One region of the Azotobacter tropicalis genome, then DNA from elsewhere that is predicted to be linked to it. Evidence: predicted binding sites of a transcription regulator. Region 1 holds the regulator's gene; each other region holds the start of a gene.
What was found. The regulator sigma-54, encoded in region 1, starts transcription at its own class of promoters, with help from an activator protein. The targets are predictions, from matches to a motif close to ANTGGCATNNANNTTGCTNT.
Positions count from the first base shown of each region.

Region 2: a site for sigma-54 is predicted at 2,851-2,870, ahead of Atro_RS16290 (TorF family putative porin). Genes of this name have one in related genera too.
Region 3: a site for sigma-54 is predicted at 3,370-3,389, ahead of Atro_RS19470 (circularly permuted type 2 ATP-grasp protein). Genes of this name have one in related genera too.
Region 4: a site for sigma-54 is predicted at 2,617-2,636, ahead of glnK (P-II family nitrogen regulator). Genes of this name have one in related genera too.

Region 1 is NZ_AP046059.1:1,667,304-1,672,503, reverse strand. Features, by position in the region: gene pmbA (metalloprotease PmbA) at 1-1,026, shown strand, start outside; gene Atro_RS07810 (HPr family phosphocarrier protein) at 1,076-1,348, opposite strand; gene rapZ (RNase adapter RapZ) at 1,364-2,221, opposite strand; gene ptsN (PTS IIA-like nitrogen regulatory protein PtsN) at 2,315-2,779, opposite strand; gene hpf (ribosome hibernation-promoting factor, HPF/YfiA family) at 2,792-3,100, opposite strand; gene Atro_RS07790 (RNA polymerase factor sigma-54) at 3,217-4,725, opposite strand; gene lptB (LPS export ABC transporter ATP-binding protein) at 4,858-5,200, opposite strand, start outside.
Region 2 is NZ_AP046059.1:3,431,683-3,436,882, forward strand. Features, by position in the region: gene trpE (anthranilate synthase component I) at 1-537, shown strand, start outside; partial or broken gene Atro_RS16280 (GNAT family N-acetyltransferase) at 681-1,055, opposite strand; gene hpaI (4-hydroxy-2-oxoheptanedioate aldolase) at 1,199-1,999, shown strand; gene Atro_RS16290 (TorF family putative porin) at 2,014-2,772, opposite strand; gene Atro_RS16295 (ATP-binding protein) at 3,168-4,475, opposite strand; gene ompR (osmolarity response regulator transcription factor OmpR) at 4,472-5,200, opposite strand, start outside.
Region 3 is NZ_AP046059.1:4,117,340-4,122,539, forward strand. Features, by position in the region: gene Atro_RS19450 (serine hydrolase domain-containing protein) at 1-615, shown strand, start outside; gene Atro_RS19455 (amidase) at 615-947, shown strand; gene Atro_RS19460 (phospholipase D-like domain-containing protein) at 1,139-2,299, shown strand; partial or broken gene Atro_RS19465 (DJ-1/PfpI family protein) at 2,409-3,019, shown strand; gene Atro_RS19470 (circularly permuted type 2 ATP-grasp protein) at 3,419-4,828, shown strand; gene Atro_RS19475 (alpha-E domain-containing protein) at 4,843-5,200, shown strand, end outside.
Region 4 is NZ_AP046059.1:3,303,269-3,308,468, forward strand. Features, by position in the region: gene Atro_RS15600 (SPFH domain-containing protein) at 1-568, shown strand, start outside; gene Atro_RS15605 (YifB family Mg chelatase-like AAA ATPase) at 624-2,117, opposite strand; gene Atro_RS15610 (accessory factor UbiK family protein) at 2,149-2,424, opposite strand; gene glnK (P-II family nitrogen regulator) at 2,783-3,121, shown strand; gene Atro_RS15620 (ammonium transporter) at 3,154-4,470, shown strand; partial or broken gene Atro_RS15625 (secondary thiamine-phosphate synthase enzyme YjbQ) at 4,623-5,047, shown strand; gene sutA (dormancy-specific transcriptional regulator SutA) at 5,172-5,200, shown strand, end outside.

The sequences.
Region 1 (5,200 bases):
GGTTTGCCGGATGCAGCGCTGATGCCGGATGAGCTCCCCGAGCTGGATCTCTTCCATCCATGGGCGATCAGTCCCGAGCAGGCCATCGAGCGGGCGCTCACGTGTGAGGCGGCGGCCTTCGCCGCCGATCCGCGGATTCGCAATGCCGACGGCACTTCACTTAATTCGCATCAGGGATGTCGTGTATACGGCAACAGTCACGGCTTCATTGGTGGTTATGCCAGTACCCGGCACAGCCTCAGTTGCGTGATGATTGCCGAGGGAGAAGGACAGATGCAGCGCGACTACTGGTACGATGTCAACCGGCGCGGCGAAGCGCTGGCCGACCCGCAGGCTATCGGTCGGCGAGCGGCGGAGCGGGCGGTACGGCGTCTCGGTGCGCGTCCGGTGCCGACCTGCGAGGTGTCGGTGCTATTCTCCGCTGAGCTGGCTACCGGACTGTTCGGCCATTTCATCGGTGCAATCACCGGCGGTAATCTCTATCGGCACGCCTCCTTCCTGGAGGGCGCGCTGGGTGAGCAGCTGTTTCCCGAATGGCTGAACCTCGATGAGCGTCCACATATTCCACGGGCTTTGGGCAGTGCGGCCTTCGATGCCGATGGCCTGCCGACTCGCGCCAAGCATTTTGTCGAGCAGGGTCGCTTGGCCAGCTATGCCCTGGGTACCTATTCGGGGCGCAAGCTGGGCATGCCAAGCACTGCCAATGCCGGTGGAGTGCATAACCTATTCGTCAACCCGGGGGATGAGGACCAGGCTGCCTTGATTCGCCGCATGGGGCGCGGGTTGCTGCTGACCGAGCTGATGGGGCAGGGACTCAATCTGGTGACCGGCGATTACTCCCGTGGTGCTGGCGGCTTCTGGGTGGAGAACGGCGAAGTTCAATATCCGGTGCAGGAGGTAACCATCGCCGGCAATTTGCGCGACATATTCCGGCAGATTGTCGCAGTAGGTAACGATCTGGAGCAGCGCAGCAATATTTGCACCGGTTCGGTGCTTATCGAGCGCATGACTCTGGCGGGAAGCTGAGTGAAGGGGAAGCTGTCGCCAGAAGCCCGGCGGCAGCGATACGTATGTATTATTCGTCTTCGTCGAAGCGGTTATTGATCAATTCGACCAGTGCTTCCAGCGCTTCGCAGTCCTGTTCGCCTTCGGTATGCAGGTGAATGGGCGTTCCCTTGCCGGCAGCCAGCATCATGACCGCCATGATGCTCTTGCCGTCGACCAGACTCTCCGGGGCTCGGCCGATGCGTACCGTACAGGCGTAGCGCCCGGCTACTCCGACGAACTTGGCCGCTGCACGGGCATGTAGTCCAAGCTTGTTTATGATGGTGACTTCGCAGGTGGGCATCGCGTTATCCATCCTTCAGCCGAGGTCGCGGTGGCGAACCTGAACGTTCTTGAGTGACTGCTTTAATGCGTGGCCGAGCCGGTCGGCCACGTAGACCGAACGATGATGACCGCCGGTACAGCCGATCGCGATAGTCACATAAGCACGGTTGCTGGCGGCGAAGCGGGGTAGCCATTTCTGCAAATAAGCATGGATGTCCTGGTACATCTCCTCGACGTCCGGTTGGGCGGCGAGGTAGTCGATGACCGGTCGATCCAGACCGGAAAAGCTACGTAGATCCGGCTTCCAATATGGATTAGGCAGGCAGCGAACATCGAACACTAGATCTGCATCCACTGGCATTCCTCGCTTGAAGCCGAAGGATTCGATCAAAAAAGCCGTGCCCGGTTCCGGTTTGTTCAGCAAGCGCAGCTTGAGTGTGTCGCGCAACTGATAAAGATTGAGGTGGGATGTGTCGACCTTGAGGTCGGCTAGATCCTTGATCGGAGCAAGCAGCCTGCTCTCGTCGCGAATTGCTTCGGCCAATGAGCGGTTCTCATTGGTTAACGGATGACGCCGGCGAGTTTCCGAGAAACGCTTGAGCAGGGTTTCGTCATCGGCATCCAGGTAGAGCAGATCACAGAGGATGTAGCGGGTACGTACCTCTGCCAGCAGTTCGGGGAAGCGTTTCAGCTGGCTGGGCAAGTTGCGAGCATCGATAGATACCGCGACTTGGGGTTGGATCAGCTCAGTATGTAGTAGCGCCCTTTCGGCCAGCTCGGGAAGTAGAACGGCTGGCAAGTTGTCGATGCAGAAGAAACTATTGTCCTCTAGGACATCGAGGGCGGTGCTTTTGCCAGAGCCAGAGCGGCCGCTGACGATAATCACGCGCATGATGAATATTTTCCGCGGTCAGTGATTGCCGAAAGCCCGGCGGTCAATTGCTCGTTCACGGTCAACGAACCTCCGCACCACTCCCGGGAAACCCTACTGGCCCTTCTGCGCGTCCGCCACGACTTGGTAAAGGGCTTCGCTGCTCTCGACCTGGCGCAGATGCTCACGTATCTCGCTGCGATCGAGCATGCTGGCGATCTGGCGAAGCAATTGCAGATGCTCGTCGGTAGCGGCTTCTGGAACCAGCAGGACGAACAGCAGATCGACCGGTGCACCGTCAATAGCATCGAAATCGATCGGAGCATCCAGGCGCAGCAGTACACTGATCGGGGCAGGGCAGCCAGGTAGACGGCAATGGGGAATGGCGATGCCATTACCAAAACCGGTCGAGCCCAGTTTCTCACGGGCAATTAGGCTCTCGAAAATGGTCTGCTGATCTAGATCGGGCATTTCGCGGGCGACCAGGCTGGCAATATATTCGAGGGCACGCTTCTTACTGCCTCCCGGCACGTTCACCAAAGAGCGGCCGGGAGTCAGAATGTCTTCGAGTCTGATCATGGGACAGAAGAGTCAGCGGGCCGTGGCGCCCTGCTGGCGTTCGATCTGCTTTTCCTTGTGCTTAATCAATTGGCGGTCAAGCTTGTCGACAAGCAGATCGATGGCCGCATACATGTCTTCATGCTCAGCATTGGCGACCACTTCGGCACCAGAGACATGCAAGGTTGCTTCGATCTTCTGTTTGAGCTTCTCAACGGTCATGATCACCTGCACATTGGTGATACGATCGAAATGACGCTCAAGGCGGCTGATCTTCTCCTCGACATAATCACGTAGGGCGTCGGTCACATCCAGCTGATGTCCACTGATGTTGACTTGCATACCGCTTTCTCCTTGTTGCTGTTTTGACGCAGGCTGACGGGCCTGCTACCGGTATACGCTGTGTCGACTGACCGCGGAAGGATTACTGCCATTGCTGCGGCCGGTTCGATCTTGTGTTACATGAGTCGCTTGCGTTCACTGGACGGCGCAATACTGAGCGATTCCCGGTATTTGGCGACTGTACGGCGAGCCACCTGTATGCCCTGTTCTTCCAGTAAACCAGCGATCTTGCTGTCGCTCAATGGCTTTTTCGGATTTTCCGCTGCAATCAGTTTCTTGATGATGGCGCGGATGGCCGTGGAAGAGCACTCACCGCCTTCAGCGGTGCTGACGTGACTGGAAAAGAAATATTTCAGTTCATAGATGCCGCGCGGGGTATGCATGTATTTCTGGGTAGTAACCCGCGAAATGGTCGATTCGTGCATGCCGACTGCCTCGGCGATGTCATGCAATACCAGCGGTTTCATGGCTTCTTCGCCATAGTCGAGGAAGCCGCGCTGGTGTTCGACGATCTGCGTGGATACCTTCATGAGCGTCTCGTTGCGGCTCTGCAGGCTCTTGATAAACCAGCGAGCCTCCTGTAGTTGGTTGCGCATGAAAGTGTTGTCGGCGCTGGCATCGGCGCGTCTGATGAAGCCGGCGTAGTGGGGGTTGATGCGCAGGCGTGGTACGGCTTCCTGGTTGAGCTCCACCAGCCAACGGTCATTATGCTTTCGCACGATGACATCGGGTACTACATATTCGGGCTCGCTGGCTTCGATCTGGGCACCGGGGCGCGGGTTAAGACTTTGGATCAACTCGATTACCGGGCGCAGCTCTTCCTCCTTGAGCTTCATGCGCCGCATCAACTGGGTGAAGTCGCGGTTGCCGAGCAGATCGAGGTAGTCCCTTGTCAACCGCTTCGCCTCCTCCAGCCAGGGTGTATCGGCTGGAAGTTGGCGCAACTGCAGCAGCAGCGACTCGCTGAGGTCGCGAGCAGCAACTCCTGCGGGCTCGAACTGCTGGATACGGCGTAACACCATCTCCACTTCATCGAGCTCGATACTCAGCTCCGGATCCAACGAGGCCAGAATTTCCTCCAGCGAGGCTTCCAGATAGCCGTCGCTGTTGATGCTATCGATCAGGGTAACGGCAATCAGGCGGTCGGTATCTGACATCGGGGCCAGATTAAGTTGCCAGAGCAAATGGCTCTGCAGACTTTCGCCCGTGGAGGTGCGGGTGGTGAAGTCCCATTCGTCATCTTCGCTGCTCGGCAGACTGCTGGCGCTGGTCTGGTAGATGTCTTCCCAAGCGGTATCCACTGGCAGCTCGTTGGGAATTCGCTCATGCCAGTCGCCATCCTCCAGGCTGTTGCCTTCCTCACCGTTGGCCGTGCTCTCGTAGCTCTCCTGATAAGAAGCGGATGCGGCATCGATCGCCGACTGATCCCCATGCTCGGCTAGCGTGTCCGGGCTGCCGTAGTCCTCAGCGTCTTCCTGACGTTCCAGCATGGGGTTGGAGTCGAGGGCCTCTTGGATTTCCTGCTGAAGATCCAGGGTCGACAGTTGAAGCAGACGGATGGCTTGTTGCAGCTGCGGAGTCATCGTCAGCTGCTGACCCATCTTAAGGACTAGCGATGGTTTCATAATTGTAGGAAGCACCATATTTGCCAAAGCATTCGCGTCAATCACTACGAGGCGACGATGCGCCTTCTTAAAGCAAATTACATGCCTGATTATAACGGAGTTTGACTGGTCTATCCCATGGAGTAGAGCATCTCATAGACGGAATTCATGGCCGAGATACACTTCCTGCACCAGTTTATTGGTGAGGACGGCCTCGGCGTCGCCTTCGGCTATCAGCTGCCCATCGTTGACAATGTAGGCGGTTTCGCAGATGTCGAGTGTCTCACGCACGTTGTGATCGGTAATTAGAACGCCAATGCCCTTGTTCTTCAGGTGATAAATGATCTGCTTGATGTCATTAACTGAAATCGGATCGACGCCGGCAAAGGGTTCGTCGAGCAGGATGAATTTCGGAGTAGTGGCCAGAGCGCGGGCAATCTCGACCCGGCGCCGCTCGCCGCCCGAGAGACTCATGCCGAGACTGTCGCGGATATGG
Region 2 (5,200 bases), 1.8 Mb from region 1:
AGCGAGGACGCCGACCTGGCACTGGAAAAGGACCTGCTCTCCGACGCCAAGGAGCTGGCCGAGCACCTGATGCTGATCGACCTGGGCCGCAACGACGTCGGCCGGGTCGCCGACACCGGCTCGGTGCAGGTCACCGACCAGATGGTCATCGAGCGCTACTCCAACGTCATGCACATCGTCTCCAACGTCACCGGCCAGCTCAGGGAAGGGCTGACGGCGATGGACGCGCTGCGCGCCATCCTGCCGGCCGGCACCCTCTCCGGCGCGCCGAAGATCCGTGCCATGGAGATCATCGACGAGCTGGAGCCGGTCAAGCGCGGCGTCTACGGCGGCGCGGTCGGCTATCTGGCCTGGAACGGCAACATGGACACGGCGATCGCCATCCGCACCGCAGTGATCAAGGATGGCGAACTGCACGTGCAGGCCGGCGGCGGCATCGTCGCCGACTCGGTGCCGGCGCTGGAGTGGGAGGAAACCATCAACAAGCGCCGCGCCATGTTCCGCGCCGTGGCCCTGGCCGAGCAGGGCGGGGCCTGAGCTGAGGCCCTGCAGGGCTTCTGATCGCCAGCAAGCTGGCTCCTACGCCGGATCGAGCGCCCGGCGCAGGGGATCATCGGCGAGCGGGCGAAGCCCTGGCGGGCGTAGAAGCGCTGGGCGTCGAGGTTGTCGGCGTCGGTCAGCAGCGTGATGCGCCGGCAGCCGCGGCGGCGCGCTGTGGCAATGGCCGCCTCCAGCAGCTGCGTGCCGAGGCCCCGGCCGCGGGCCGCGTCGTCCACCACCATATCCTCGAGCAGCGCCACCGGCGCGCCCAAGGCGGTGGAGATCGTGTAGAGCAGGTTGACCATGCCGAAGGTCCGTCCGTCCTCCTCGGCGAGCAGGATCTCGCCGACATCCGGGTTTTCGATGATCGCCGCCAGGCCGCGCTGCTGCGCCTCGCGGTCGGGGCTGAACTCGGCCTCCTGGGCGAACAGCTGGTCGAGCAGGCGGCACAGCGCCGGGATGTCGGCGGACGTGGCGGGGCGGATCTCCATGGGCGTTTCTCCTGAGGGGGACATGGGCCGGCAGGCGCCTGGCCGGGCTTCTACCGGGGACGCGGCGGGCTTAACCTTCGATGGCAGGGCCGTTGCCGGCAGGCCGGCATGATAGCGCCCGATCCCGGCCCCGGCCCTCCTTCCCTTCGCCTGCCAAGGAGCGAACCATGCAGATGCCCGTCAACACCTTCAAGCAGCGCCTAGCCCGGGAGGCGCAGATCGGCGTCTGGGTCGGCCTGGCCGATCCCTACTGCGCCGAACTGGCGGCCAATGCCGGCTTCGACTGGCTGCTGCTCGACGGCGAGCACGCGCCCAACGACCTGCGCTCGCTGCTCGGCCAGTTGCAGGCGGTGGCGCCCTACGCCGGCCAGGCGGTGGTCCGCCCGCCGGTCGGCGATCCGGTGCTGATCAAGCAACTGCTCGACATCGGCGCGCAGACCCTGCTGGTGCCCATGGTGGAGAGCGCCGGGCAGGCCCGCGAGCTGGTCGCCGCCATGCACTACCCGCCGCACGGCATCCGCGGGGTCGGCGCGTCTCTGGCGCGTGCCTCGCGCTGGAACAGCATCCCCGACTACCTGGACGCGGCCGACGCGCAGATGTGCCTGCTGGTCCAGGTGGAGAGTGTCAGGGGGCTGGAGAATCTCGACGCCATCGCCGCGGTCAAGGGGGTGGACGGAATCTTCGTCGGCCCGGCGGACCTTTCCGCCTCCATGGGCCATCGCGGCGCACCGGGCCATCCGGCGGTGGTGGCGGCCATCGAGGACGCCATCGCCCGCATCCGCCGCGCCGGCAAGGCCGCCGGCATCCTCGCCACGGACGAGGCGCGGGCGCGCCGCTACCTGGAGCTGGGCTGCGCCTTCGTCGCCGTGGGCGTCGACACCAGCCTGCTGATGCGCGCGATGAAGGCCCTGGCGGGCCGCTTCAAGGGCGGCACCGCGGAACCCGCGGGGAACGGCGGCGGCTACTGAGGCGCCGGCCGCGATCAGAAGGTCTTGGAGATCGAGGCGACGATGTTGGCGTCGCAGTAGGTCTCGTTGCCGGTGTAGTTCTCGCACTCCTCGTTCTTCAGGTCGGTCTCGGTATAGGCCAGGCCGAACTGCAGGCCGACGAACTCCTTGCTCACCCCGACGTACCAGTCGTAGTAGGAGTCCTCGCCCTGGGTCGCGCCGTCCTTGTAGAAGGAGTCGTCCTTGAAGTCGTACTTGCCGACGCGCAGGGACAGCCCCACGCCATAGGGCAGGTCGCGCTTGTAGCCGACGTAGGAATAGACGGCGGTGTTGTCGTGGCTGTAGTCGTCGGAATAGTTGACGCCGACCTTGAAGCCGTAGGCGGAGAGGCTGCCGTAGTACTCGCTGTAGTTCAGGTCGGCGTTGCCGAGGTCGTCGCCCGGGTAGTCGTACTTGAGCCAGCCCACGTCGAAGGTCAGCTCCTCGGTGAGCTTGTTGCTGTAGCCGAAGTAGTAGTCACGTTCCGTGGTCGCGTCCGAGGTCTCGTAGTCGGTGTTGGAGACCCAGGCGCCGACGTACAGCCCGCTCTCGTGGACGATGTCCAGCCCGCCCTGGATGGCCGTGTCGCCCTTGGTCTGCGAGATGCCGCGGAAGATGTACTCGGAGGCCAGGGTGGCGTTGGCGCTGATGCTGAACTCGCCCAGCGGCGTGTCCACCGTCGTCCCCGCCACGGCGATGCAGGTGCCGGCCATGGCGCCGGCGGTGGTGAGGGCGAGGGTCGTTTTCTTGAACATGACTCGTCTGTCCTTGGGGTTGCGGTGCGCGCGGGGCGCGCAGGTCTGGAGGATGATCCGGTAAGGCTGTTTTTGAGATAAGCACAGGGCTTGCCAACCATCAAAAAACTTCTGAAAAAGAGATTTCCTTGCGCTTTTCAGGGGTTTTCTGCACCACTTATGGCGTATTGAGCCCGAGGCGTGCATCGTCCCGGTGCGCCTGCTCCCGGAGGACATGGCGAGGCTGCACTGCCGGCAGGCAGCCCTGGCCCTGCGACGGAGCATGTGTCCGGGGGAGTGATCCGGCAGGGGGCTGCAGGGCGGGCTCGGGTGATAACGGAGCGGTGGACGGAGCTGGTGCGGGCAGCACCCAGGCTGCTTCAGGAGAGGGCGGGGGCTGTATCCGCTGCCCGCTTTCAGCCGTGCTGCAGGGGCAGGCCGATCCGCGCCCGCAGGCCCGGGCCGGGCCGCTCGGACAGTTCCAGGCGGCCGCCGTGCTCGCGGGCGATGCGCTCGGCGATGGCCAGGCCGAGGCCGGCGCCCGGCGCTCCGCCGCGGGCGTGCTCGCCACGGCGGAAGGCCTGCTTCAGCGCCTCGGCGTCCCGTCCGCCGAGGCCTGCGCCGCTGTCGATCACCTCGAGCCAGGCGCTGTCGCCGTCCATGCCGCTGCGCAGGCGGACCGGCGGGCGGCCGTGGCGCCAGGCGTTCTCCAGCAGGTTGGTCAGTGCCCGGCGCAGCGCCGCCGGGTGCATCCGCACCGGCGGCGGCGCACCCAGCTCCAGCTGCAGCGGCTGGCCGTGGTCGGCGTAGGCGGCCGCCACTTCCCGGGCCAGGACGTCGAGCTCGCCGGCCACCGCCGGTTCCTCGCGGCTGTCGCGGGCGAAGTCGAGGAACTGTCCGACGAGTGCGTCCATCTCGGCGATGCTGCGCCGCAGGCTGGCGGCCACCTCAGGCTCGTCGCGGCCGGCGAGGATCTCCACGCCCAGGCTCAGCTTGGCCAGCGGCGTGCGCAGGTCGTGGGAGAGGCCGGCCAGCATCAGGGCGCGCTCGCGCTCGTTGCGCGCGAGGCTGTCGCGCAGGCGGTTGAAGCTGCGGCTGAGGCTGGCGGTTTCCTCCGGCCCATCGTCCGCCAGAGGCTCCGGTTCGCCGCCGCGGCCGAGGCACTCGGCGGCCTGCACCACGCGGGTCAGGGGCCGGTTCAGGCGGCGCTGGATCGCCAGGGCGCCGGCCAGCGCCAGCAGCCCGGCGCCCAGCGAGGCGAGCAGCCATGTGCCGGTGAACAGGCGCTCCGCCAGGATGCCCGGCACCGCCAGCCAAAGGTCCTCGCCCTCCAGGCGCAGGCGCAGCACCGGGCCGCCTCCGGCCTCGCGCAGCCAGTGCACCTCGAGGTCGTCGCCGGCCAGACGCTCGGCCAGGCGCCGGGCGAAGCTGCGCTCCAGCGGCGGCAGCGGGGTGGGCGGCCCGTCGCCGCCGGCGATGCTGTGGCCGGCCAGGGCCTGCGCGTTGAAGCGGGCGACGAAGGCCGCGCGCTGCGCCGGCGGCAACGCCAGCAGGGTGGCGCGCAGGGCCGTCGCATTGTGTGCCACGCCGGCGGCGATCTGTTCCAGGCGCGGTTCGAGGATCAGCCGGCGGGCGAGCAGCGCCCCGCCCAGCTGGCCGAGCAGGATCAGCAGGGCGATCAGCAGCAGGCTGCGGCCGAACAGGCTGCGCGGCAGCAGCCTCATGGCTGGTCCTCCGCGCGGCCGTCGGGCATGAACAGGTAGCCCAGCCCCCAGACCGTCCGGATGTAGCGCGGCTGCGCCGGATCGTCCTCGATCGCCCGGCGCAGGCGCATGACCTGCACGTCGATGCTGCGGTCGCTGGCCTCGTGGTCGCGGCCGCGGCTCAGCTCGATCAGCCGGTCGCGGCCGAGGGGCCGCCGTGGATGCCGGGCCAGCGCCTGGAGCAGGGCGAACTCGCCGCTGGTCAGGGGGATGTCGCGGCCGTCGCGGCTCAGGCGCCGTTCGCCGAGGTGCAGGCTGAAGGGACCGAAGCCGATCCGTCCGTCGCCCGGCAGCGGGCCGCTGTGGGCGCCGAGCATGCGCTGGCGGCGGATCAGCGCCTCGATGCGCGCCTGCAGCTCGCGCGGGTTGAAGGGTTTGGGCAGGTAGTCGTCGGCGCCCATCTCCAGGCCGATGATGCGGTCCAGCGGATCGCCGCGGGCGGTGAGCATGACGATGGGAATGGTCTCGCCCTGCGCGCGCAGGCGCCGGCACAGCGACAGGCCGTCCTCGCCGGGCATCATCACGTCGAGCACCAGCACGTCGAAACGCTCGCGGCCGAGCAGGTGCTCCAGCCGCTGGCCGCCGTCCAGGGTGCGCACCGCATAGCCCTGGTCGCTCAGATAGCGCTGCAGCAGCGCGCGCAGGTCGTGCTCGTCATCGACCACCAGAATTCTTCCCAGGGCCTC
Region 3 (5,200 bases), 2.2 Mb from region 1:
CGTGGCCACGAGGACATGGCCGGGTTCGTCGCCCGGCATGCGGCCGGCGCCGCCCCCGGAGTGCGCTTCAGCTATTCCAGCGGCGACAGCGTTCTGCTCGCAGCGGCGCTGAAGGGCATGCTCACGGCCGGGCAGTACGCAGACTACCCGTGGCGGGCGCTGTTCGAGCCGCTCGGAATCACTTCGGCGGTCTGGGAAAGGGATGCGACCGGAACCTTTATCGCTGCCTCCTATGCCTATCTGAATGCCCGCGATCTGGCCCGGGTCGGGCTGCTGATGCTGCGCAACGGCCGCTGGGGCGAGCGCCAATTGCTGCCGGCAGACTGGGTCGCCTTCAATCGCTCGCCGGCGCCCGGCTACCAGCCGCGCCCGCAGGGGCTGGTGCCGGGCGGGCACTGGTGGCTCAACCTGTCGCTGGATGGGGCGCCCCGGCCCTGGCCGGATGTGCCGGCGGATGCCTTTGCGGCGCTGGGACACTGGGGCCAGGCGCTCTATGTGCTGCCGGAGGAAAAGCTGGTGATCGTCCGCTTCGCCGACGACCGCGATTCGCGTTATCGGCACAACGACTTCCTGCGTCTGGCCCGTGCAGCCTTCGCCCCTGCGGAGGCCCGCTGATGCGTCGTCGTCATGCGCTGCTACTGGGCTCGACCGTGCTGCTGGCGGTCGCCGTGATCTGGCCGAACCGCGCGCATCTGGCGGCTTTCCCCGACATCATCGGCGCCTATAGCGCCAAGGAGTACTGCTCGTGCCGCTATGTGAGTGGCAACCCGGCAGACTATTGTCAGGTCTATATCCAGCAGTACATTCCCATCGACCTGCTGCACGACGAGTCGGCGAGCCGGACGGTGACTGCCCGTGGCCTGGGGCGCACCCACAGTGCCGTCTGGTTCGGTCCGCGCGAGGGCTGTCGTCTGCTGGACGAGGGCGAGGTTTCGGCCGTGCCCTGAACCTGTGCTCCGGGCCACGCCGATATGTTTTGGGCGGTGGTCTGAGGCGGTTATCGTCCTGCGCCCGGCCTTCACGCGAGAGATTGCATGCACCAGTTCTTCACTCACTTGCCGCTCAGGCGGCTGTCATCGGCAGGGAGGCGCATTTCCCTGGCGAGAGCTGCCGCCGCCCGGGCGAAATGGAGACCGTGATGCAAGAAGGAGCGGTCTTTCCCTGGCGTGGCGGCAATCGCTTCAGCCTGCTGATCGACGGCAAGACGTTCTTTCCGCGCATGCTGACGGCCATTGCCGGCGCCAAGTGGCGCATTGATCTGGAGTTGTATCTGATCAAGGACGGCCGCTGTGCCGACCTGCTGGTCGAGGCGCTGGTCGCCGCCGCCGAGCGCGGCGTGCAGGTGCGTTGCCTGTTCGACGGCTTCGGGGCGCTCGGGTTCGGTACGGCCTTGCGCAGTCGGCTGACCAAGGCGGGCGTCGCCCTGCTGCAGTTCAACCCCTTGCGCTGGCACTTCGGGCTGCACAACCTGCACCGCGACCATCGCAAGGTGCTGCTGGTGGACGATCGCCTGGGCTATGTCGGCGGGGCCGGCGCTACCGACGAGTTCTGGAACCCTGAGGAAGAGAGCGGTCAGTGGCATGAGGTCATGGTGGAGATCGCCGGCCCCGTGCTGGCCGACTGGCGGACGCTGTTCGACCATCAATGGATGCTCTGTCACGAGCGCGGACGCTGGCATTCGCAGCGGCCGCCGAAGCCGCCGCGCATCCCGCCGGGACCCTTGCGCCGCGATGGCTCCGGGCGGCTCGCTTATGCCGAGGCGCACCAGCATCGCGACGTGTTGCGGGCGCTGATCCGCAGTTTGCTCCGTGCGAACCGGCGCATCTGGCTGGCCACGCCATATTTCCTGCCGACCTGGAAAGTCCGCCGCGCCCTGATCAAGGCGGCACGGCGCGGGGTGGAGGTGCGCCTGTTGCTGGCCGGGCACAATACCGACCACCCGCCAGTGCGCTATGCCGGCCAGCGCTATTACCGCCGCCTGCTGCGGGCCGGCGTGCGCATCTTCGAATACCAGCCGCGCTTCCTGCACCTGAAGATGGTGCTGGTCGACGACTGGGTCAGTGTCGGTTCCTGCAACTTCGACCATTGGAACCTACGCTTGAATCTGGAAGCCAACCTCGAAACGCGAGATCCGGCCTTTATCGGCGAAGTCGCCGAGTGTTTCCTCACCGATTTTCGGGTCAGCCATGAGGTCGACCAAGAGCATTGGCAGGCACGCCCCTGGTACCGCCGCCTGTATCAGCGGCTGTGGGGGTGGCTTGATCGGCTGGTGGTCGATCTGCTCGATCGCGGCGGTTGACCCTTGGCCGGGCTGAGGGTGGGTCGACGGCCGCTGAGCGGCAGGGTAGGGTGGATCTCCCTGGCGCGCAGGCTCCCCAGGCTCCGGTCTAGGGCGTCGTGCGCGTTTCATGCATCCTGTTCAGGAGTCCCCCGTGTCTGCCAAGAAAGTTCTCATGCTGGTCGGCGACTATGCCGAAGATTACGAAACCATGGTGCCGTTCCAGGCACTGCTGATGCTCGGTCATACGGTGCATGCCGTGTGCCCGGACAAGCACGCCGGGCAGACCGTGCGTACCGCCATCCACGATTTCGAGGGCGATCAGACCTACAGCGAAAAGCCGGGGCACAACTTCGCCCTGAATTTCGATTTCGCCAAGGTGCGTGCCGAGGATTACGACGCGCTGCTGATTCCGGGTGGCCGGGCGCCCGAATACCTGCGCCTCAACGAGCGCGTGCTGGAGCTGGTACGTGCCTTCGCCTCGGCGCACAAGCCGATTGCCGCTGTCTGCCATGGCGCCCAGTTGCTGGCCGCGGCCGGAGTGCTCGACGGCCGCTCGTGCAGTGCCTATCCGGCCTGTGCCCCGAGGTGCGGCTGGCCGGCGGAGAATATGTGGATGTACCGCTGGATCAGGCCCATGTGGATGGCAACCTGGTCACGGCGCCGGCCTGGCCGGCACATCCGACCTGGCTGGCGAGCTTCATCGGCCTGCTGGGCACCCGGATCGTCCACCAAGGCTAAGTCCAGAATCCAAGCGGCGGGTGCCGGTCGGTCGATGCCCCGATACGGCGCCGGGTCTGTGGCCGGATGCCTGGCTGAACGGCGGCATCTGGCAGGTGTTGCATTTTTTTGGTGCGCAGTGGATCGTGCTGGACAGATCGGGGGCTTTTTTGGTGCGAGGCCTTCCCACTCCTCCATCGCGCTCTGTCCGCGCCAGGATGAGCCGGGTCATCGGCGACCGAATGCGATTGACTAGAGGGCGACTGGAGCGAGTGACCAACAGGCTGCAGGCTCGTTTGCGATTCGCCGGCGCGATGGCACGGCTGCCCACGGAGCGTCTGCAAGACATTGATAGGAATAGGAACTTGGCAACTGGCATGAGCTTTGCGAACTTCTTTTATGCACAGCCGAGGAGCATGCATGGATCGCCAATTTTTTGACGAAATGTACGATGTGAACGGTATCTGCCGGCCACATTACCGGGGCTTCGCCAACTGGCTGGAGAACACTCCCCAGGAGGTGCTGGCCCAGCGCCGGCGCGAGGCCGATCTTCTGTTTCACCGAGCGGGTATCACTTTCACCCTGTACGGCGACGCGCAGGGCACCGAGCGCCTGATCCCCTTCGATACCATTCCGCGCAGCATTCCTGCCAGCGAATGGCGCGGGATCGAGGCCGGCTGCATACAGCGGGTTCAGGCCCTGAACCTGTTCCTTGCCGATATCTATCACGAGCAGCGTATCCTCAAGGCCGGCATCGTTCCGCCGGAGCAGGTGCTGGCCAACGACGGCTACCAGCAGGTCATGCACGGGCTCGACCTGCATCGCGACATCTACGCGCACATCGCCGGGGTCGACCTGGTGCGCGACGGCGACGGCACCTTCTACGTGCTGGAGGACAACCTGCGTACACCGAGTGGCGTCAGTTACATGCTGGAAGACCGCAAGATGATGATGCGGCTGTTCCCCGAACTGTTCGCCGCCCAGCGCATCGCCCCCGTCGACCACTATCCGAACCTGCTGCTGGAAACCTTGAAGAGCTCCAGCCCGCTGGACAACCCCAGCGTGGTGGTGCTGACCCCGGGACGCTACAACAGCGCCTATTTCGAGCACGCCTTCCTGGCCCGCGAGATGGGCGTGGAACTGGTGGAAGGGGCCGACCTGTTCGTCCGCGACGAGCGGGTGTTCATGCGCACCACCGCTGGCGCCAGGCCGGTGGACGTGATCTACCGCCGGCTGGACGATGCCTTCCTCGATCCGCTGGCGTTCAATCCCGAATCGGTACTTGGCGTGCCGGGGCTCTTGTCGGCCTATCGGTGCGGCAACGTGGTGCTGGCCAACGCCATCGGCACTGGGGTAGCCGACGACAAGTCGATCTACCCCTACGTCACCGACATGATCCGTTTCTACCTGGGCGAGGAGCCGATCCTGCAGAACGTGCCCACCTGGCAATGCCGCAAGCCGCAAGATCTGTCCCATGTCCTGGCCCATCTGCCCGAGCTGGTGGTCAAGGAAACCCAGGGGTCCGGCGGTTACGGCATGCTGGTGGGACCGGCGGCCACCAAGGCCGAGATCGAGGCCTTCCGCGAGCGTATCAAGGCGCGTCCCGAGGCCTACATCGCCCAGCCGACCTTGAGTCTGTCGACCTGCCCGACCTTCGTCGAGAGCGGCATCGCGCCGCGGCACATTGATCTGCGGCCTTTCGTCCTGAGCGGCCGCGAAACTCGTCTGGTGCCCGGTGGGCTCACCCGCGTGGCGCTGCGGGAGGGCTCCCTGGTGGTCAACTCGTCCCAGGGCGGCGGCACCAAGGACACCTGGGTCGTTGAGGATTGAAGGAATTATCGAGCATGTTAAGTAGAACCGCCGCCGATCTGTACTGGATGTCGCGCTATCTGGAGCGTGCCGAGAATCTCGCGCGGATGCTCGACGTCAGCTACTCGCTGTCGCTGATGCCGCAGGATGGCCGTGGCAATGGCCTCGACGAGCTGGCCATGCCGCTGCTGATCACCGGCACCCTCGAGGACTATCTGGAGCGCCACGGCGAATTGCACGCCGAGCGTATGCTGCACTTCTTCGCCCTCGACGCGAGCAATCCGGCCAGCCTGTTCAATTGCCTGGCTGCGGCGCGCAGCAACGCCCATGCGGTGCGCGGAAGGATCACCGCGGACATGTGGGAGAACATCAACGCCACGTGGCTGGCTCTGC
Region 4 (5,200 bases), 1.6 Mb from region 1:
GGCGGTCTACGGGGTCACCGACTTCGCCGAGGCGATCCGCAACCTGATCATGACCACCCTGCGCTCCATCGTCGGCGAGATGGAGCTGGACGAGGCGCTGTCGTCGCGGGACAAGATCAAGGCGCGGCTGCGCGAGAGCATCGCCGACGAGGCGGTGGACTGGGGGCTGACGGTGAAGTCGGTGGAGATCCAGGACATCAAGCCGTCCGAGTCGATGCAGCGGGCGATGGAGCTGCAGGCGGCCGCCGAGCGCGAGCGCAAGGCGGCGGTGACCAAGGCCGAAGGCGAGAAGCAGGCGGCGATCCTCGAGGCCGAGGCGCGCCTGGAGTCGGCGCGCCGCGACGCCAACGCCCAGGTGCTGCTGGCCGAGGCCTCGTCCGAGTCGATCCGCCGGGTGACCAGCGCGCTCGGCAGCGAGCCCGGGCCGATGCTGTACCTGCTCGGCGAGAAATACATCGCTTCCTTGGAGAAGCTCGCCCAGAGCGGCAACGCCAAGGTGGTGCTGATGCCCGCCGACCTGCAGGAAACCCTGCGCGGCCTGGTGGGCAAGCTGGGCGAGCGCGGCTGAGGGGCTTGTTCCCCCGTAGGAGCCGGCTCCTACGGGAATGCCGGGCTCTTCCCGCTCAGGCGCTGCTGGCCCGGTACTGCAGGGCTTCGGCCAGGTGGGCGCGGGCGATGTCCGGCGCCGCTTCCAGATCGGCCAGGGTGCGCGCCACCTTGAGGATACGGTGGGCGGCGCGCAGCGACAGGCCGAGGCGTTCGCAGGCGCGCTCCAGCCACTGGCGATCTTCGTCCCCAAGTGCGCAGTATTGGTGCAGACCGGGCAGGTCGAGGAACGCATTGGGGCAACCCTGACGGGCCCGTTGGCGAGTGCGAGCCTCTGCCACCTGGGCGGCGGCGCTGGCGGTATCAGGACCGTCCAGGCGCGGTGCGCCCAGGGCGGTGGCCTCGCGGGCGACGCCAATGTGCAGGTCGATGCGGTCGAGCAATGGGCCGGACAGCTTGGCCCGGTAGCGCTGGACCTGCTCCGGGGTGCAGCGGCAGCGGCCGGCAGGGTCGCCCAGGTAGCCGCAGGGACAGGGATTCATCGCCGCGACCAACTGGAAGCGCGCCGGAAAACGCACCTTGTCGCTGGCCCGGGCGATGACGATCTCGCCGCTTTCCAGGGGTTCGCGCAGCACTTCCAGCACCTTGCGGTCGAACTCCGGCAACTCGTCGAGAAACAGCACGCCCTGGTGGGCCAGGGTGATCTCGCCGGGACGTGGCCGGCTGCCGCCGCCGACCAGCGCCGGTCCCGAAGCGCTGTGGTGGGGCTGGCGGAACGGCCGTTGTGGCCAGGCCGCGAGCGGGGCGGCACCGGCCACCGAATGGATAGCCGCCACCTCCAGCGCCTCGTGCTCGTCCAAAGGCGGCAGCAGGCCCGGCAGGCGGCTGGCCAGCAGGGTCTTGCCGGTTCCGGGCGGGCCGCTCAACAGCAGGTTGTGACTGCCCGCTGCAGCCACCAGCAGGGCGCGCTTGGCCGCGGCCTGGCCCTGCACTTCGGCCAGGTCGGGATAGGGCGGCGCCTGGCGCAGCAGGCCTTGGGCTCGGTAGGGCGGGAGCGGGGCCTGGCCGTTCAGGTGGGCGGCCAGCTCCAGCAGGTGGTCGACCGCCAGCACGTTCAGCCCCGAAGCCAGGCTGGCCTCTTCGGCGTTGGCCCGCGGCACCACCAGGGTGCGTCCGGCGGCGCGGGCGGCCAGTGCGGCAGGCAGTACGCCCTGGATCGGCCGCAGGCTGCCGGAGAGGGCCAGCTCACCCAGGCATTCCAGGCCGCCCAGGGCCTCGGCGGGCAGCTGCTCGCTGGCGGCGAGGATGCCGAGGGCGATGGCCAGATCGAAGCGTCCGCCGTCCTTGGGCAGGTCGGCGGGCGCCAGATTCAGGGTGATGCGCCGCGCCGGGAAGTCGAAGCCGGAGGTGAGGATGGCGCTGCGCACGCGGTCCTTGCTCTCGCGGACCGCGGTTTCCGGCAGGCCGACCAGGGTCAGCGCCGGCAGACCGTTGGCCAGGTGCGCCTCGACGGTGACGGCGGGCGCCTCGACGCCCACCTGGGCGCGGCTGTGGACGATGGCCAGGGACATGGATCGCTCCTTGATCGCATTCCCCGCGCGCTCAGGCGGCGGGCGGGGCGGGAGGCTGTTCGCCCAGACGTGCTTCGAGTTCGGCGACCTTGGCTTCCAGCGCCTCCAGGCGGGCACGGGTGCGGGCGAGGACGGCCATCTGGCTGTCGAATTCCTCCCGGCTGACCAGGTCGAGCTTGCTGAAGGCGCTCTGCAGCAAGGCCTTGAGCTGGGCCTCGAGTTCGCGGGGCGGGAGCGGCGCCTCGCCGCTGAACAGGCGGGAGGCGTGGGTGCTGAGGGTGTCGAACAGGGCTTTGGGCGGCAGCATGGTGCGGTTCCGGAATCGGTCGGCCGCCAGTGTATCACGGGGCATCGGCGCGGCTGCTGAGCGGTGTCGCGCACGTTTTCCGTGCAGGTGTGCCGCCGGCTGCGCACCTGGCGGGTGCGGCATTTTCCCGCGGCCTATCCTGCAAAAGTTCCATAACCATATCGCCGTTAGGGGTTTTGGCCGTTTGGCGTTGGCGGTATGATTTTTGCCTTTGCGAAGGCATGGCACCCTGAGGCATTGGCCGGATGCCGTCGAGCGGGCCGGCCCTAGGCGGCCACGCGAAAGCCAGACACTGCGCTTAAACTTGAATCGGGATCGTCTATTCCTGGGGCAAGTCCACTACACGGAGATACGTTTCATGAAGCTAGTCACTGCCATCATCAAGCCGTTCAAGCTGGACGACGTACGCGAATCGCTGTCGGAAATTGGGGTGCAGGGCATCACCGTCACCGAGGTCAAGGGGTTCGGTCGGCAGAAGGGCCATACCGAGCTGTATCGGGGGGCGGAATACGTAGTCGACTTCCTGCCGAAGGTGAAGATCGACGTGGCCATCGAAGACAGCCAGCTCGACCATGTCATCGAGGCCATCACCAAGGCCGCCAACACCGGCAAGATCGGTGACGGCAAGATTTTCGTCGTCAATCTGGAACAGGCCATTCGTATCCGTACCGGCGAGACCGGCACCGACGCGATCTGAGCCTACGATCCCCCGCCCCCAGGAGATAATCAATGACGCTGCGCAAAAGCGCAGGGCTTGCTGCCCTTTTCTCTCTCTTCCTGCCCATCGCGGCCAGCGCCCAGGAGGCCACGCTGGATTCCGGCGACACCGCCTGGATGCTGACCGCCACGGCGCTGGTGCTGTTCATGACCGTACCCGGTCTGGCGCTGTTCTACGGCGGCATGGTGCGCGCGAAGAACCTGCTCTCGGTGATGATGCAGTGCTTCGCCATCACCGGCCTGATCAGCGTGATCTGGGTCCTGTTCGGCTACAGCCTGGCCTTCGATACCACCGGCATGGAAGAGGGCGTGCTCAACTTCAGCTCCTTCGTCGGCGGTCTGGAGAAGGCCTTTCTCAGCGGGCTGACCACCGACAGCCTGGTCGGCACCTTCCCCGAAAGCGTCTTCATCACTTTCCAGATGACCTTCGCCATCATCACCCCGGCACTGATCGCCGGCGCCTTCGCCGAGCGCATGAAGTTCTCGTCGATGCTGGTGTTCATGTCGGTGTGGTTCCTGCTGGTCTACGCGCCGATCGCGCACATGGTCTGGAGCGGTAACGGTGCCTTGATGTGGGACTGGGGCGTGCTCGACTTCGCCGGCGGCACCGTGGTGCACATCAACGCCGGTGTCGCCGGTCTGGTGTCCTGCCTGGTGCTGGGCAAGCGCAAGGGCTACCCGGGCGTCGCCATGACCCCGCACAACCTGGGCTACACCCTGATCGGTGCGGCCATGCTGTGGGTCGGTTGGTTCGGTTTCAACGCCGGCTCGGCGATCGCCGCCAATGGCACCGCTGGCATGGCCATGCTGGTGACCCAGATCGCCACCGCCGCCGCGGCGCTGGCCTGGATGGCCGCCGAGTGGCTGACCCACGGCAAGCCGAGCGCCCTGGGCATCGCTTCCGGCGTGGTCGCCGGCTTGGTGGCGATCACCCCGGCCGCCGGCACCGCCGGCCCGATGGGCGCCTTGGTGATCGGCCTGGCTTCCGGTGCGATCTGCTTCTACTGCGCCACCGCCGTGAAGCGCCGCTTCGGCTATGACGACTCCCTCGACGCCTTCGGCGTGCACGGGGTCGGCGGCATCGTCGGCGCGATTCTGACCGGCCTGTTCGCGGCGCCGGCCATGGGCGGCTTCGGCGAGGTGGACAGCATCGCCAGCCAGCTGTGGATCCAGATCAAGGGCGTGCTTTTCACCGTGATCTACACCGGCGTCGTCACCTTCGCGATCCTCAAGGTGATCGAGCGGGTGATGGGCCTGCGCGTCAGCGACGAGGAGGAAACCATCGGTCTCGACCTCTCCCTGCACAACGAGCGCGGCTACAACCTCTGAGTGAGGACAGCGGCCGGAGCGATCCGACCGCGTCTTCGCTGCGCTCTTGCCGCGGCAAGGGTCGCAAGCCGTCAAAAGGGCGCCATCGGCGCCCTTTGCTTTTTTCCGCGCCGCGCTAGAATTCCCGCGGCACAACCCTGGAGCTGTGGCAGATGTGGCAACAGACCATCGTCACCCTGCGTCCGCGGCCGCGTGGTTTCCACCTGGTGACCGACGAGCTGCTGGCCGGCCTGCCGGAGCTTGCCTCCTGCCGGATCGGGCTGCTGCACCTCTGGTTGCAGCACACCTCGGCCTCGTTGACCGTCAACGAGAATGCCGATGCGGCGGTGCGGCGCGATTTCGAACGCTTCTTCAGCCGCCTGGTGCCCCAGGGCGACGCTGGCTACGAGCACGACTACGAGGGGCCGGACGATCTGCCGGCGCACTTCAAGGCCAGCCTGCTGGGCTGCCAACTGCTCCTGCCGGTGACGGCCGGGCGCCTGGCGCTGGGACCTGGCAGGGCATCTACCTCGGCGAGCATCGCGAGCGGGGCGGTGCGCGTCGCGTCCTGGCCACGCTGCAAGGCCAGGGGAACTGATTTTTCCGGCGTAGCTCTCAGAGCTGGGATCGCCCATCGATTTGCAGTGTCCACGAGCCAGGGTCGAGGCGACCGCTGGCGGGACTATAAACCAACCTGCTGTACCCAAGCCGTGAGGTCGAATATGAGCGATGAAGAACTGGAACAGGAAGA